Regions from separate parts of the Streptomyces sp. NPDC053750 genome, predicted to be linked through region 2. Evidence: riboswitches for the same ligand, from Rfam matches in the RefSeq annotation. Region 2 holds a riboswitch; each other region holds the start of a gene.
The links. A riboswitch is a leader RNA that binds a small molecule or an ion and turns the genes downstream of it on or off. The one in region 2 is predicted to bind cobalamin.
Positions count from the first base shown of each region.

Region 1: another riboswitch for cobalamin. It lies ahead of ACIGO6_RS10820 (energy-coupling factor ABC transporter permease); the one in region 2 lies ahead of ACIGO6_RS05980 (ABC transporter substrate-binding protein).
Region 3: another riboswitch for cobalamin. It lies ahead of ACIGO6_RS07760 (ABC transporter substrate-binding protein); the one in region 2 lies ahead of ACIGO6_RS05980 (ABC transporter substrate-binding protein).
Region 4: another riboswitch for cobalamin. It lies ahead of ACIGO6_RS32775 (cobalamin biosynthesis protein); the one in region 2 lies ahead of ACIGO6_RS05980 (ABC transporter substrate-binding protein).

Region 1 covers NZ_JBITXB010000003.1:311,098-315,002, forward strand. The annotation lists gene ACIGO6_RS10805 (ATP-binding cassette domain-containing protein) at 1-190, opposite strand, end outside; gene cbiQ (cobalt ECF transporter T component CbiQ) at 187-936, opposite strand; gene ACIGO6_RS10815 (energy-coupling factor ABC transporter substrate-binding protein) at 937-1,275, opposite strand; gene ACIGO6_RS10820 (energy-coupling factor ABC transporter permease) at 1,272-1,985, opposite strand; cobalamin riboswitch at 2,015-2,202, opposite strand; gene ACIGO6_RS10825 (potassium channel family protein) at 2,295-2,765, opposite strand; gene ACIGO6_RS10830 (chloride channel protein) at 2,867-3,905, opposite strand, start outside.
Region 2 covers NZ_JBITXB010000002.1:124,586-128,490, reverse strand. The annotation lists gene ACIGO6_RS05990 (MFS transporter) at 1-551, shown strand, start outside; gene ACIGO6_RS05985 (class I SAM-dependent methyltransferase) at 520-1,269, shown strand; cobalamin riboswitch at 1,360-1,481, shown strand; gene ACIGO6_RS05980 (ABC transporter substrate-binding protein) at 1,590-2,555, shown strand; gene ACIGO6_RS05975 (FecCD family ABC transporter permease) at 2,552-3,667, shown strand; gene ACIGO6_RS05970 (ABC transporter ATP-binding protein) at 3,664-3,905, shown strand, end outside.
Region 3 covers NZ_JBITXB010000002.1:504,737-508,641, reverse strand. The annotation lists gene ACIGO6_RS07770 (ABC transporter ATP-binding protein) at 1-147, opposite strand, end outside; gene ACIGO6_RS07765 (FecCD family ABC transporter permease) at 144-1,184, opposite strand; gene ACIGO6_RS07760 (ABC transporter substrate-binding protein) at 1,181-2,263, opposite strand; cobalamin riboswitch at 2,326-2,512, opposite strand; gene ACIGO6_RS07755 (M56 family metallopeptidase) at 2,541-3,473, opposite strand; gene ACIGO6_RS07750 (BlaI/MecI/CopY family transcriptional regulator) at 3,480-3,866, opposite strand.
Region 4 covers NZ_JBITXB010000016.1:56,029-59,933, reverse strand. The annotation lists gene ACIGO6_RS32780 (cobyric acid synthase) at 1-735, opposite strand, end outside; gene ACIGO6_RS32775 (cobalamin biosynthesis protein) at 732-1,697, opposite strand; cobalamin riboswitch at 1,797-1,940, opposite strand; gene ACIGO6_RS32770 (hypothetical protein) at 2,090-2,311, opposite strand; gene ACIGO6_RS32765 (anion permease) at 2,329-3,579, opposite strand; gene ACIGO6_RS32760 (class II aldolase/adducin family protein) at 3,804-3,905, shown strand, end outside.

The sequences.
Region 1 (3,905 bases), on a different contig from region 2:
CGCTGAGCAGCCGCATCAGCGTGGTCTTGCCACTGCCGTTGGGGCCCAGCAGCGCGAGCGCGCGCCCCTCGCGCACCGCGAAGTCCAGGCCGGTGAGCACCTCCGGGCCCTCCTCGTACCCGAAGGACACGCCGCGCAGGGCAACCAGCACCGACGCGGTCGTCGCCGTCGTCTCGATCGTCTCGCTCACGACAGTGGCCTTTCCAGTACGAAAGTGAGGGCGGCCAGCGCCGCCAGCAGCGCGACGCTCGCCGCCGTGAAGGGCACGGAGACGCGGGCCTCGGGGACCAGGACGCGCAGGGTGCCGTCGTAGCCGCGCCCCGCGAGCCCCGACTGGAGCCGCGTCGCCCGGTCGAAGGCCCGCACGAACGCCGTGGCGCCCAGCCCGCCGAGCGAACGCCACGCTGCGGCCCGCGTGGTGTGGCCCAGCCGCGCGGCCTGCGCCTCACGGATCCGCCGCATCGAGTCCAGCAGCAGGAAACTCATGCGGTACGTCACCAGCGCCACGTCGACCACCGGCGCCGGCACCCCGGCCCGCACCAGACGGGGCAGCAGGTCGGACATCGGCGTGGTGAACGCGAACAGCAGCACCCCGAGGGAGGCCGCCGAGGTGCGCAGCAGCAGCTCACCGGCGCGCACCGGGCCGCCGTCCGCCGCCGTCAGGAACCCGTCCGGACCCCCGACCTGCACCAGCAGCGGCAGCGCCCCGGTCACGCAGAAGCCCAGCGGCACCCGGTACGCCCGCCACAGCCGGCGTCCCGGCACACCCGCCGGACCGAGCAGTACGGCGAGCGCGGTGACCAGCACCAGCGCCGCGCCCGGCCAGGCCGGCAGGGAGATCGCCAGCACGGTCAGGCCGAGACCGAGCACGGCCTTGTCCACGGGATGGCGGCGGCGCCACCGACTGCTGTGCGCCGCCGCGTCGATCGGCAGCACTCAGTCCCCCGCGGGGGCGTCCCGCAGCGCCTCCACTGCCCGCGCCTCGCCCTGTCGCCGGCCCCGGCGCAGCCCGAAGTAGTACGCCAGCACCCCCGCACCGATCGCGGCCTGCACGGCGAACAGCGCCGACTCGATCTCCCCGGACGGCGGCTCGTACAGCGGGGAGAACCACGGCTCGTAGTCCGGCTCGATCTCGGTGATCGCCGTCTCCGCCTCGGCGTCGGCACCGGCGAACGGCTCCTCCTTGTGGTCGCCGAGGCCCAGCACCAGCGGCAGCACCGCGAGCGCGGCCACGGCGAGCAGCAGCAGGGCGTTGATCTTCGCGTTGCGACTCATCGGGCCACCGCCTGTCCCTTGGTCCCCTTGGCTCCCGTGGTCCCCGTCTTCGTCAACAGCACGCCCAGCCGGGTCAGTTCACCCTTGCTGGACTGCACCAGCAGCCGCATCACGACCACCGTGAGCAGGCCCTCGCTCACCGCGAGCGGGATCTGTGTGACGGCGAAGATGGACCCGAACTTGCCGAGCGCGCCCAGGAACCCGCTGCCCGGGTCCGGGAAGGCCAGCGCCAGCTGCACGCTGGTGACGCAGTAGGTGGACAGGTCGGCGACGAACGCCCCGCAGAACACCGTGACCATCAGCGGCACGTCGTAGCGGCGCAGCAGTCTGTAGACCGCGTATCCGGCCCAGGGGCCGACGATCGCCATCGAGAAGACGTTGGCACCGAGCGTGGTGAGCCCGCCGTGCGCGAGCAGCAGCGCCTGGAAGAGCAGGGTGATGGTGCCCAGCACCGCCATGACCGGCGGCCGGAACAGGATGGCGCCCAGACCGGTGCCGGTGGGGTGCGAACAACTTCCGGTGACGGACGGCAGTTTCAGGGCCGACAGCACGAACGTGAAGGCCCCGGAGGCGCCGAGGAGCAACGTGCTCTCCGGGTGCTCCCTGACCTCACGGGTGAGTGACCGTACTCCGTGGACGACGAACGGCGCGGACGCGACACCCCAGGCGATCGCGTGCGCCGGTGGCAGAAAGCCCTCGGCTATGTGCATGGCTCAGCAGACCCTCTCCAGCACCTCGTGGATGGACGACGCGCCTTGGCCGGTCTCCTGGCTGACGGGTACCACACGCCCGTGCTCCGCCTTCCCGGATCGCAAGCGATCCAGTGGCTGCCCGCGAGGGCCGGAGCCGGACTTCCCGATTCACAGTGGCGAGGGCCGCACCGGCATCACACCGGATTTCCCGTTCACCAAGGCGTGGCGACAGTAGTGCTCCCACGGGGGTGGTGACAAGCGGGCCTCCGCGCCGGCCGGACTCCGTGCCCGCCCGGCTCGCAGGCCTCGGGGCTGCGCAAAGAGCCGTCAGTCACGTTGTTCAGGTGGGTCCCGTTCCGTCCGCCGGACCACCATGTCGCGCACCCGCCGGCTCAGCGCGGTCGCCGCGGCGGTGAGGAACACGAAGGTGTAGAGGATCTGCAGGATGGTGACGACCCGTGCCGCCTCTCCCCGCGGGGTGATGTCGCCGTAGCCGACGGTGGCGAGCGTGACCACGGTGAAGTACAGAGCGTCGACGCGAGTGCCCAGGCCGGTGAACTGGCCCGGCTGCTTGGCGAGGGTGTAGTAGGCGGCGGCGAAGACGTGCATGCACAGAACGATCAGCAGCGCGATGAACAGACCGGGCCGGGTGCCCGGCCGCTCGACGAGGACGTCACGGACCTCGCGGACCAGCAGCACGGCCACGAGGATCAGCAGCACGGTGAACAGCAGCCAGCTCAGCACGGGGCGCTCGGGGCCCAGGTGGTCGAGGGGGAGCAGGAAGTAGGCCACGACCATGGCCACGGCGGCACCGGCCCGCCAGAGCCAGGGCCGGGCCGCGCGCCAGGTGGCACGCGGTGGGGTGCGGCCCTTTCGGCCGGGGGCGGCCCGACGCTCCGTCACGGTGCCGTCTCCGCCGCCGGCCCTCCGGCCGCCGCCGGCCCGGGTTTCGGTCCCGGCTCCGGTTTCTGGCCCGGCCCCGGCCTCGGCCCCGGTCCCGGTTCGGGCCTCGGCCCCGGTCCCGGTTCGGGCCCCGGCCCCGGCCCCGGTTCGGGCCCCGGCCCCGGCCCCGGTTCGGGCCCCGGCCCCGGTCCTGAGCCGGGCCCCGGTCCGGGTCCCCGCCCCGGCTCCCCACGCCGTACCAACTGCGAGACGATCAAGGCGACGACCGACGCGATGACGATCAGCGGCATCTGGTCGTACGCGTCACCGCCCATCAACAGCACCGCCAGGACCGAGCTGGCCAGCGGCAGGCCCGTCACCGCGGCCGCGGCGGCGGAGATGCCGAGGGCGAGGGCCGGGGTCGGGCCGAAGCCGGGCAGGCCGGAGCAGGCCATGGCCGTCGCCGCGCCCAGCAGTACGGCGGGGAAGATCGGGCCGCCGCGCAGACTGCCCAGCGCGATGCCCCAGGCCAGCCCCTTGCACGCGACCAGCGCGACCAGCGCGCCCACGGACCAGGCATGCGGATGCGCGGCGAGCTCGGCGAGGGTGGCCTGGCCGGACAGCGCGGCCTCGGCCGGGGAGCGGCCGGTGATCAGCGCGTACGCGGCGAGGCAGACGCCGACCGCGGTGGCACAGGCGACGGTGCGGACGGCCGTGCGGTGCCGCGTCCAGGAGACGGTCCGGTGGCCCAGCTCGCGGGCCAGCGCCACCAGCACCGCGATCAGCGCCGCCGTGGGGACGCCCCACAGGAAGTCGCCCGCGTCCGGATTGACGGCCGGCGGCAGGTCGTGCAGGGCGAGCGCGCCGATCTTCAGGCCGGTCCACTGCCCGAAGCCGGTGAAGACCAGTGCGCCCGTCGCGGTGGCCAGCAGACAGGGCAGCAGCAGCGCGACCAGCTGCGTCCCCGCGAGCCCCGCCCCCTCGATGAGCAGCACCGCCGCCGCCACCGGGCCGCCGAGGATGGTGGAGATGGCGGCGGTGGAGCCGGCGGTCGCG
Region 2 (3,905 bases):
TGGCGGTGTACGCCGTCGAGCGCGCCTCCAGCGCGTTCTACAGCGTGGTGCTGCTGCTCTGCTTCACGCTGGTCATCGTCGTACAGCCGCTCGCCTCCGACCTGATCCGGCGCATGCCGTACGCCCTCGCCCTCGCGGTCGGCTTCACGGGCCTGGCGGCGGGCCTGGCCGTGCTGGCGGCCGGTACCCGGACGGCACTGCTGGCGGGCGGAGCGCTGATCACCCTGGGCGACATCGTGCTGTTCCTCAAGAACGACCTGGAGGCGCTGCGCCGCAGTCCTCGCTCCGACGCCGTGGTCTTCGGCCAGCAGCGGCTGGCCGCGGGCCTGGGCGCCTGCGCGAGCGGCGTGCTGGGCGGGCAGTTGTACGGCCTCGGTGAACGGGCCGGGCACACCGGCTGGTTCTGGCTGCTGGCAGCCGCCCAGTGTCTGTTGCTTCCCCCTCTGCTGCTCACGCTGCGCCGTCGCACGGCGCGGCCCCCTGTCCCCGACGGCGACCATGAAGGAGCACTGACGCGCGATGACACGGACGGGCGGATTCCAGGACGATGACTTCTGGACCGAGTTCCATGACTTCCTCTTCTCCGAGCAGCGCTACGAGCAGGCCGAGGAGCTGCTGGACACCTCTCCCCTGCTGGCCTTCCCGCAGGGGGCGCGCGTGCTGGACCTGTGCTGCGGGCCGGGGGTGTTCACCGTGCCGCTCGCCCGCCGCGGCTACCGCGTGACCGGAGTGGACCTGAGCCCGGCCATGCTGGACCGGGCACACAAGCGGTCGGCCGACGCCGGTGTCGAGGTGACGTACGTGCGGGCCGACGCACGCGAGTACGAGGCACCGGGCGGTTTCGACGTCGTCCTCAACATGTTCACCTCCTTCGGGTACTTCGAGGATCCCGCCGACAACGCGCGCGTGCTGCGCACCATGCATACCTGTCTGGCGCCCGGCGGCACGCTCGTCCTGGACCTCGCCGGGAAGGAGCTCCTGGCCCGCAGGGTCACCCCGCCCAAGGTGGTGCGGCGGGGCGACGACGTGATGGTGCAGACCGACACCGTGCTGGACGAGTGGGCGCGGCTGCGCAGCGAGTGGGTGCTGGTCCGGGGCGAGCGGGTGACGCGGGCCACCTTGACGTGGTTCGTGTACAGCGCGGTGGAGCTGCGGCGGATGGCCGAGGAGGTGGGGTTCGGCCGCGTGGAGGTCTTCGGCGGGTTCGACGGGCGCCCCTACGACGAGAGTGCCGAGCGGCTCGTCCTCCGGGCGGTCCGCGAAGCGTGAGGGGGCGCGGGGCGTGCGGCCGGGTCCGCACGCCCTTTTGCCGTCGCCTCGGGGGAACGTAGGATCACGTGGTCATCGCCGCGACGGGAGACAGGAAGCCGGTGCGAATCCGGCACGGTCCCGCCACTGTGACCGAGGAGCGCCCCTCCGACATGCCACTGCGCACCGCGCGGGAAGGCGGAGGGAACGCCGATCCGGGAGTCAGGACACTGGTCCGTCGCGGGCCCGATCCGAGGAGCGCGGACTCCAGGAGGCTTCACGTGTCCCCCTTGTTCACCCCTGCCCACACGCGCGGGTTCCTTCGCGCCACGGCCGCTGCCATGGCTCTTTCATCCCTGCTGCTGACCACCGGCTGCGGCTCGTCCGACGAGAGCAACGGCGACGCGAAGGCCACCGCGGCCGTGCCCGTGGGCTTCCCGGTCACCATCGACAACTGCGGCGTGAGGACGACGTACGACAGGCCGCCGTCGCGGGTGATCACCATCCACCAGCACCCGGCGGAACTCATGCTCGCCCTCGGCCTGAAGGACCGCATGGTCGGCACGGCCTTCCCCGACTCCGCCGTCCTGCCCGAGCTGAAGAAGGACTACGAGGCGATCCCCGAACTGGCGAAGAAGGAACCGTCGTTCGAGAAGATCCTGGACGCCGAACCCGACTTCGTCTACGGCGGCTACGGCAGCGCCTTCGCCGAGAACGAGGGCCGCTCCCGGAAGGCGTTCGCCGACGCCGGCATCGACACCTACCTCAACCGCGAGTACTGCGGCGAGAGGCGGGTGACGATGAAGGACACCTACGACGAGATCCGCACCATCGGCAAGATCTTCGGCGTGCCCGACCGGGCGGACGAATTGGTCACCGACCTCAAGGCGCGCGTCGACAAGGCCACCACCGCCGTCAAGGGCGAGCCCCAGGTGCCCGTCTTCGTCTACGACAGCGGCGACAAGAGCGCCTTCACCGCGGGCGGCAAGAGCCTGGGCACCGAGCTCATCCGGCTGGCCGGCGGCGAGAACGTCTTCGCCGACCTCGACGACGTCTTCGGCGACGTCTCCTGGGAACAGGTCGTCGAGCGCAAGCCGGAAGTCATCGCCATCTACGACTACGCGGGCGCCGGAAGCGTCGAACAGAAGAAGAAGTTCCTGCTCTCCCAGCCCGCGCTCGCCGACGTACCCGCCGTCAGGAACAAACGGTTCGTCGTCCTGCCGCTGACCGCCACCCTGGTCGGCATCCGCTCGGCCTACGCGGTCGACGACCTGGCCCGCGGACTGCACCCCGAGAGCTTCCGGTGACCCAGGCCGCCACCGACACGTCCGCCGAGCGGACGGTTCGACGGCGGAAGGCCGACGAGTCAGGGGTGAGCCGTACAAAGCTGGCCGTCACACTGCTCGTACTCACCGCCTTGCTCATGGTCTCCGCCACGGCGGGCCTCGCAATCGGCTCTGTCCAGGTGCCGCCCGGCCAGGTGTGGGGCATCGTGACGCACGCGCTGGGTGCCGACTGGCAGGAGCCGGACTGGTCGCGGGCGCGGGAGACCATCGTGGTGGACGTGCGGGCGCCGCGGGTGCTGCTCGGTGCGGTCACCGGCGCCGGCCTGGCGGTGATCGGCACCGCGCTGCAGGCCCTGGTGCGCAACCCGCTCGCCGAGCCGTATCTGCTGGGTGTCTCCTCGGGGGCGTCCCTCGGCGCGGTCTCGGTGATCGTGTTCGGGGTCACCCTCTTCGGGCCGGTCTCCCTGTCGGTGGCCGCCTTCGTGGGCGCCCTGGGCTCGCTTCTGCTCGTGTACGCCACCGCCCGCACCGGCGGACGCATCACCTCGGCGCGGCTGGTGCTGTCCGGGGTGGCGGTCGCGGCGGTGCTCACCGCGGTCCTCGATCTGCTGCTGCTCACCACCGACCGGGGCAACGAGGCCCGCGCGGTCCTCGCCTGGACCCTGGGCGGCCTCGGCGGCGTCAACTGGGGCACGCTGTGGCTGCCGGGCACGGCCCTGCTGCTCGGCGTCGGCGTCCTCATGGCGCAGGCCCGAAACCTGAACCTGCTGCTGGCCGGCGAGGAGGCGGCGACCACGATGGGGCTGGACGTGGCCCGGTTCCGTGCCCGGCTGTTCGTGCTGCTCTCCCTCGTCACGGGCGTGCTGGTCGCGGGGGCCGGACCGATCGGCTTCGTCGGCCTGATGATGCCCCACATCGTGCGCCTGTTCGTCGGCGGCGACCACCGCCGGGTCCTGCCGACGGCGGCACTCGGCGGAGCGGTCTTCCTCATCTGGGCCGACATCGCCGCACGGACGGTCGCCGCACCGATGGAGATACCCGTCGGCGTGCTCACGGCCCTGTGCGGCGGGCCGTTCTTCCTGTGGCTGATGCGCCGGGACGCCCGACGCGGCACCGACCGAGGAGTGGCATGACCGCGACCGAACTGAGCGTCGACGGCGTCACGCTCACCGCCGGAGCCCGCCACCTGGTGCGCGACGTCTCCCTGACCGCCCGCCCGGGCGAGACCATCGGGCTCGTCGGTCCCAACGGCAGCGGAAAGTCCAGCCTCCTGCGCACCGTCTACCGGGTCCTGCGCCCCGACACCGGCCAGGTCCGGGTCGACGGCGGCGACGCCTGGGCGCTGCCGGTGCGACAACTGGCCCGCACCGT
Region 3 (3,905 bases), 380 kb from region 2:
GGAGAGCAGCCGCAGCAGGGTGGACTTGCCCGAGCCGTTGGGGCCGAGCAGACCGGTCGTCGCGCCGGCCCGGGGGCTCAGGCTGACGCCGTCCAGGATCAGCCGCCCGCCGGCGGCGCGGGAGACCCGCTCGGCGCTCAGCGTCACCGTGCCCTCCGGGTGCGATGGAGTACGAGCACGAAGACGGGCACACCGATCAGCGAGGTCACCACGCCCACCGGGACCTCCTGGGGTTCGAGGACGGTACGGGCCAGGGTGTCGACCCAGACCAGGAACACCGCACCGGCGAGCGCGCAGACCGGCAACATCCGGGCGTGGCCGGGGCCGGTCAGCGCCCGTACGGCGTGCGGCAGTACCAGGCCGACGAAGCCGATGGCGCCGGCCGAGGCGACCAGGGCCGCGGTGAGCAGTGCGGTGGCGCACAGCAGCACCAGCCGGGTGCGGGCGACGTGGACGCCGAGCGTGGCCGCGGCGTCCTGGCCGAAGGCGAAGGCGTCCAGCGTCCGGGCGTACCCGAGGCACACGGCCAGGACCGGCAGCAGGACCGCGGTGCCGGTCCATACATCCGTCCAGTCCGCGCCGCCGAGCGAGCCGAGCAGCCAGAACAGCACGCCGCGGGTGGTCTCGGCGTCGGCCGCGGTCATCACCACGAAGGAGGTGAGCGCCGAGAACAGCTGCATCGCCGCCACGCCCGCGAGCACCACACGGTCCGTGGAGCCGCCCAGGCTGTGGCTCAGCAGCATCACCAGCGCGAACGAGCACACCGCCCCGAGGAAGGCGCCGCCCGAGACGGACAGCGCGCCACCGCCCACGCCGAGGACGACGACCAGGACGGCCCCGGTCGAGGCGCCGGAGGAGACGCCCAAAACGAAGGGGTCGGCGAGCGGGTTGCGCAGCAGGGACTGGAGTACGGCCCCGCACACGGCGAGTCCGGCGCCGCACACCGCGGCGAGGAGGGTGCGGGGCAGCCGCAGATCCCAGACGATGCCGTCGCGGATCGGCGTGACGTCCGCGGCGCCGGGGCTGCCGCCGAGGTGGGCGACGACCACGGACCACACCTCCGTGACGCCGACGTCCGCCGGGCCGATGGTGACGGCGACGGCCACGGAGGCGCACAGGGCGGCGATCCCGGCGGCCGTCCACACGGGGTACCGGCGGCCGGTCGGGCGTAGGGCGGAGGTCACTTGGTGAGCCCGTGGGAGCGCAGCGCCGCCGCCAGCTTCTCCACGCCCTCGACGGTGCGGACGGTGGGGTTCATGGCCTGTCCGCTGAGCAGCACGTACCGCTTCTTCCGGACGGCGGTCATGTTCCTGGTGACGGGGTGGGACTCCAGGAACTCGATCTTCTTCGCTGCCGTTTCGGCGGTCTGGGACCTGCGGGTGAGGTCGCCGAGGACCAGGACGTCGGGGTCGCGGTCGGCGACGGTCTCCCAGCCGATCTGCGGCCATTCCTCGCGGGTGTCGTCCATGACGTTCTTCGCGCCGACCGCGCGGGTCATGATGCCGGGGGCGCCGCAGCAGCCCGCCAGGTAGGGCGAGGTGGAGTTGGCGAACCAGTACATGACGGTGACGCCGGAGGCGTCGATGCCCGCGGTCGCCCTGTCGACGCGGGCCCTGAGGTCGGCGACCAGCCTCTCGCCGCGCTCCTCGACGTCGAAGACCCGGGCGAGGTCGCGGACTTCGCCGTACACGGTCTCCATGGTCAGTGGCTCGCTGCGGCTGCCGTCGCCGTCGCCGCTGTTGTCCTTGCCGACGCAGTCGGACGGGGACAGGTAGGCCGGCACGCCCAGTTCGGTGAACTGCTCGCGGGTGGCGACGCCGCCGGTGCCGAGGGTGGAGGCGAAGGAGGCGGCGACGAAGTCGGGTTCGGCGTCCAGGACCGTCTCGAAGGACGGCATGTCGTCGGCGAGCCGGGGCACACCGGCGTTCGCCTTCTCCAGGCCCTTCATGACCGGGTCGGTCCAGGTGGCGGTGCCCGCCAGGCGGTCGGCGAGGCCGAGTGAGAGCAGGATCTCCGTGGTGCCCTGGTTGAGGGAGACCGCCCGCCGGGGCGGCGCGGTGATCTTCACCTCCTGCCCGCAGTCGGTGACGGTGCGTGGATAGCCGGCGGCCCCGGCCGCCGCGGCGGAGTCGGTGGCGGGCGCTCCGGAGCCGCAGGCGGACGCCAGCAGGGCGCCGGACAGCAACAGGACGGGACCACGGAGCGAACGGCGGGAACGGGGGAAGCGGGCGATGCGGCGGGAGCCGACGGGGCGTGCGGGCAAGGAAGATCCTCTGGCGTCGAGGGCTCATGCGCGAAGCCCGTTCGTACGGTGCGGCCCGCGCCGTACCGCGCGCGGGTGCCAGCAGGTCTTCGGACTCGGGATCGACCGGTCGGGACGCCTTCCCGGACGGCGTGTGCCGCCCAGTGGCCCGTGTCCCGCCCGTCCCCCTCACCGCTGCGCGTCAGCTCCGGATTCTCACCGGATTCCCTGACCCACCAGGTGGGTTCGACTGGCTCCCGCAAGCTACCACAGGGTCACCTGCCGTTGATCAGGTCGGTCACAGGGGCGTCGCGGCGCGGAGGATGAGGAACATGGTGACGGCGGCGTTCGCGGACGACATCGCGGAGACGGCGGTTCCGGCGGCCGCCGCCCATGCCGCGAGGCCCACCGAGGTGAACACCGAGGGCCAGGTGCGGACCGTCGGCGCGGGGCCCAGCAGGGCGGCCACCCGGCGCGGCACCGGGCCGGGCGCCGCGAGGCCGGCGAGGGTGGCGACCGGAGTGCCCCGGGAGACGAGGGCCGCCTTGCCGATCGCGGTCGCCACCGCACGGCGGTCTCCGACGGTCCGCGCGGCGGCCTCGTCCGCCCACCGCTCCGCCGTATAGGCCACGGCGCTCCGCAGGGGCCGCAGGAACGGGTTGGCCAGCGCGGCGAGCCGGACGGCGAGCAGGAAGCGGTGGTGCCGGGCGGCGAGATGGGCCCGCTCGTGGGCGAACAGCGCGCGCCGCTCGGCCGGTTCGAGGCAGTCGAGCAGGGCCGTGCTCACCACCACACGGTCCCGGCGTCCGCCGGGCAGCGCGTACGCGTACGGCACGTCGTCCGGAAGCACGGCCACGCCGGTGCCCGGCAGTCCGGCCAGCGCGCGGTGGGCACGGCGGCGCACCCGGCCGTGCCGCCACAGGGCCCGCGCCGAGGCCACCACCACGGCGCACAGTGCGGGGATCGCGGCCTTGCCGACGACCTCGTCGTACGGCACCGCCGCCCGGACCTCGGGGTCCGACCAGCCGTCGGGCAGGGGGTTGCCCGGCAGCTGAGCGGTGCCCACCACCATCACCAGGGCCAGGCACACCGTGCTGCACAGGGCCATCACCGCGGCGACGGCGGTGAGCAGCCTGGTCGCGGTCCGCGGGTGCAGATGCTGTTCGGCCAGCCGGGCGATCGGCCATGCCGTCAGCGGCAGGACCAGGGGCAGGAAGACGAAGACCCCCATGAGGCGTCAGTCTTCCCCCGCGTCACGCGCGTGCCCCAGCAGTTCGCGCAGCAGCCGCTCGTCGTCCGGCTCGAGGCCGGTGACGAAGCTGGCCAGCACCGCTTCCCGGTCGCTCTCGGCGTCCAGGACCTTGCGCATCTTGCGCGCGGCCAGGCCCGCCTGGTCCGAGGCGGGTGTCCAGGCGAAGGACCGGCCCGCGCGCTCGCGGGCGACCGCGCCCTTCTCCAGCAGCCGGGTGAGGATCGTGATCACCGTGGTGTAGGCGAGGTCGCCGCCCAGGCGCTCCTGCACCCAGCCGGCCGTCGCGGGGCCGTCCGCCTCGCGCAGCGCCGACAGCACCAGCGCCTCCAGCTCGCCCTGCCCCCGCCGCCGCGGACGCCGGTGGTCCGTCACGGCCCGCCTCCTTCCGCCGCTGTGCGTGTGGTGAGGTCA
Region 4 (3,905 bases), on a different contig from region 2:
CCCGCGCAGAGAGACCCGCAGCCCGTCCTCCTCGTCGATGCCGAGCCCGTGCCGGAAGGGCAGGACACCGTACGTGTGCCGCCCGGTGAGCCCGTGCAGCATCTCAAGACCCGGCTCCAGCAGCGACACGTCACCGCGGAACTTGTTGACGAGGAACCCGGCCACCAGCGCCTGGTCCTCGGGCGCGAGCAGCGCCACCGTCCCGAAGAACGAGGCGAAGACCCCGCCCCGGTCGATGTCGCCGACCACCAGCACGGGCAGCCCGGCGCCCCGGGCGATCCCCATGTTCACGATGTCGGTCCGGCGCAGGTTGATCTCGGCCGGACTGCCCGCCCCCTCGCAGATCACCGCGTCATACGTGCCCCGCAGTTCGGCCAGACAGTCCAGCACGGTGCCGAGCAACTGCTGCTGCCGTCCGCCGTGGTAGCCGCGGGCGCTCATCTCGCCGACCGGCTTGCCGAGCAGCACGACCTGGCTGCTGCGCTCGCCGCCCGGCTTGAGCAGCACCGGGTTCATCTGCGCGGTCGGCTCCACCCGGCACGCCTGGGCCTGCATGGCCTGCGCCCGCCCGATCTCGGCGCCCTCGCGGGTCACGAACGAATTGAGGGACATGTTCTGCGCCTTGAAGGGCGCGACCTTCACGCCCTGCCGCACCAGCCAGCGGCAGATCCCGGCGGTGACGACGCTCTTGCCGGCGTCGGAGGTGGTGCCGGCGACGAGGAGGCCACCGCTCATGACGTACGTCCCTTCGTGAGAACCCGGCGGCCGAGCAGCCGCGCGCCCGCGCACACGCCCAGCGCCAGCCAGCCCACGCGCCGGGAGAGCCGCACGGCCCGGTCGATGTCGCCGCTACCGGCGCGGACGGCGCGCCCCGCCGCCCCGTTGAGGACGGGCCGGTGTTCGACCCGCCCGCCGTAGGAGAGCGTCCCGCCGAGCCGCACGCCCAGGGCGCCCGCGAACGACGCCTCGACGGGCCCGGCATTGGGACTGGGGTGCTGGGCGGCGTCCGCGCGCCAGGCCCGTACGGCGCCCCGCGGGTCGCCGCCGGCCACCGTGGCCAGTACGGCGGTCAGCCGGGCCCCCGGCCAGCCGGCCAGGTCGTCGAGCCGGGCCGAGGCCCAGCCGTACCGCCGGTACCGGGGGGACTTGTGGCCGACCATGGCGTCCAGGGTGTTCACGGCCCGGAAGCCGAGCAGCCCGGGCACTCCGCCCACGGCGCCCCACACCAGCGCGCCCACCACCGCGTCCGAGGTGTTCTCGGCGACGGACTCCACGACCGCGCGGGCGATCCCGTCGGCGTCCAGGGCCTGCGGGTCGCGCCCGCACAGGTGGGGCAGCCGGGCCCGGGCCGCCTCGACGTCCCCGGACTCCAGGGCCCGCCCGACGGCGCGCGCCTCCCGGGCGAGCGAGGTCCCGCCGACGACCGCCCAGGTGGCGGCGCCGGTCAGGGCGACGGAGGCGACGGGGGAGCGGCGTACGGCACGGGAGGCGGCCAGCCCGAGGGTGGCGGCGCCACCGGCGCACACGGCGGTGTGCAGCGCGCCCCAGCCCCGGTGGTCACGCCACAGCACCCGTTCCACGGCACCCGCGGCACGACCGAACGCGGCGACCGGGTGTCCACGGCGTGGATCACCGAGGAGGAGGTCACCGAGGAGGCCGGCGGCGGCGCCGTACGCGAAGACGCGTTCGGCAGGCACGGGCTCAGCCGGTCACACGGTCAGGCAGGTACCTGGTACTGAACGTCGATCGGCAGCCGAGCATCGCGTTGCGTCCTCACTCAGGGTGTCCACGCCCTGGTTCGAAGAGACCGGCGGTGAGAGTTCCTGGCTCCCGGGGATCTGCTCCCCGGTCACAGTGGCGGGACCGCGCCGGATTCGCACCGGGCTTCCTCTCCTGCCGCCGTAGATGGCTCCGGAAGTCCACCACGGCCCGCGAACACCCGTCAACCTGGCGTTGACCTGCGACGGGGGAGTGTGCGAAGGCCCACACGCGGGCGGTGTGCGCCGGCACGGAAAGAGGCGGGGCGCGGGACGGTTGCAGTCCGTCCCGCGCCCCGCCTCGTCGGCGTGTGCGGTGAGTCCGTCGAGGGTCAGGCGACGATCAGGTAGATGCCGTACGCCACCGCCGCCGCGCAGGCCGCGAAGCACGCGTACGCGCCGGTGACCGCGAGGCCCGCGGAGCCTCCCTCGGCGGCGGCCCGCTCCTGGCGGGAGAGGCCGGCGATGCCGAGGGTGAACAGGCCCACCAGGGCCACGGTGACCACGAGGCTGACCCCGAAGACGGAGCCGAGGGCTGCCCAGTCGATGCTCATGGAGGTTCTCTTCCGGCTCAGACGGTGGTGGCGGGCGACGGGGCGGCCGCGGCCTTGGTTTCGTGCGCCGGGGCCGGGACGGTGGCCGCCGGCTCCTCGGTCGTGCCCGTCGGGGGCGGGGACACGGCGGCCATGGCCGTGGTGACCACGCCGGCCGGCTCGGGCTCGTCGACGTCGACGACGTTGGTGTGGTCGACGACCTCGCGGCGGGAGATCTTCCAGATGGCGGCGCTGGAGACGACCAGGAAGCCCGCGACGAGCGCCGTGCCCCAGTCGCCGAAGCCGCAGACCCACTCGGCGAGCGCGGCGACCAGGGCCGCGGCCGGCAGGGTCAGACCCCAGGCGACGAACATCCGGGTGGCCGTGGACCAGCGGACCACACCGCCCTTGCGGCCGAGGCCCGCGCCCATCACGGCGCCGGAGACCGAGTGCGTGGTGGAGAGGGAGAAGCCGAGGTGGGAGGAGGCCAGGATGACCGTGGCGGCGCTGGTCTGGGCGGCGAAGCCCTGCTGCGGCTGGAGGTCGGTCAGGCCCTTGCCCATGGTGCGGATGATGCGCCAGCCGCCGAGGTAGGTGCCGAGCGCGATGGCGACGCCCGCGGACAGGATGACCCACATGGGCGGGTCGGAGTCGGGGGCGAGGGCGCCGCCGGCGACCAGGGCGAGGGTGATGATGCCCATCGTCTTCTGGGCGTCGTTGGTGCCGTGGGCCAGCGAGACCAGGCCGGCGGAGGCGATCTGCCCGGCGCGGTAGCCCTTCGCGGCGGCCTTGCCGTCGGCCTTGCGGCCGAGCCGGTACGTCAGCCGGGAGCCCAGCATCGCCGCGACGCCCGCGACGATCGGGGCGGCGATCGCCGGCAGGAGCACCTTGGTGACGAGCACGTCGCCGTGGACCGCGCCGACGCCGGCCGAGGCGACGGCGGCACCGATCAGACCGCCCATGAGGGCGTGCGAGGAGCTGGACGGCAGTCCGACCAGCCACGTCAGCAGATTCCAGAGGATCGCGCCGACCAGGGCGGCGAAGATGACCTCGGGACGGATGCCGGTCTCGTCGACGAGACCCTTGGAGATCGTGTTGGCGACCTCCACCGAGAGAAAGGCGCCCACAAGGTTGAGGACGGCGGACATGGCCACCGCCACCTTGGGCTTGAGTGCACCGGTCGAAATGGTCGTTGCCATCGCGTTCGCGGTGTCGTGGAAACCGTTCGTGAAATCGAACGCGAGTGCGGTTACCACCACAATCGCGAGGATCAGCGAGAAGCTTTCCATTTACCCAGGCAATCGTTCGAGGTCATTGGCTTGTTGAACGTAGGTAACCAGGGTGAACGGAAGATGAACTGAGCTGGGCCTCACGGTGACCGGAAGCGGTGGCGCCACCTCCCTCTGCGTACCCGGCCCGATGCTCTCCGGAGACGTGCCTGGCAGGATCGCCGCGAGGCCGGTCGGCGGCGTTAACGACAGGGGCGCAGGATGCGCGGGAGGAGGCGGTGACTGTGACGTATTCGCGGGTCGGAGGGGTAGGCGCGGACGGGGAGCGGGCCAGGGAGGCGGCCTGGGAGGCACTCGTCGCGACGGCTCGGCGGACGGTGGCGGAC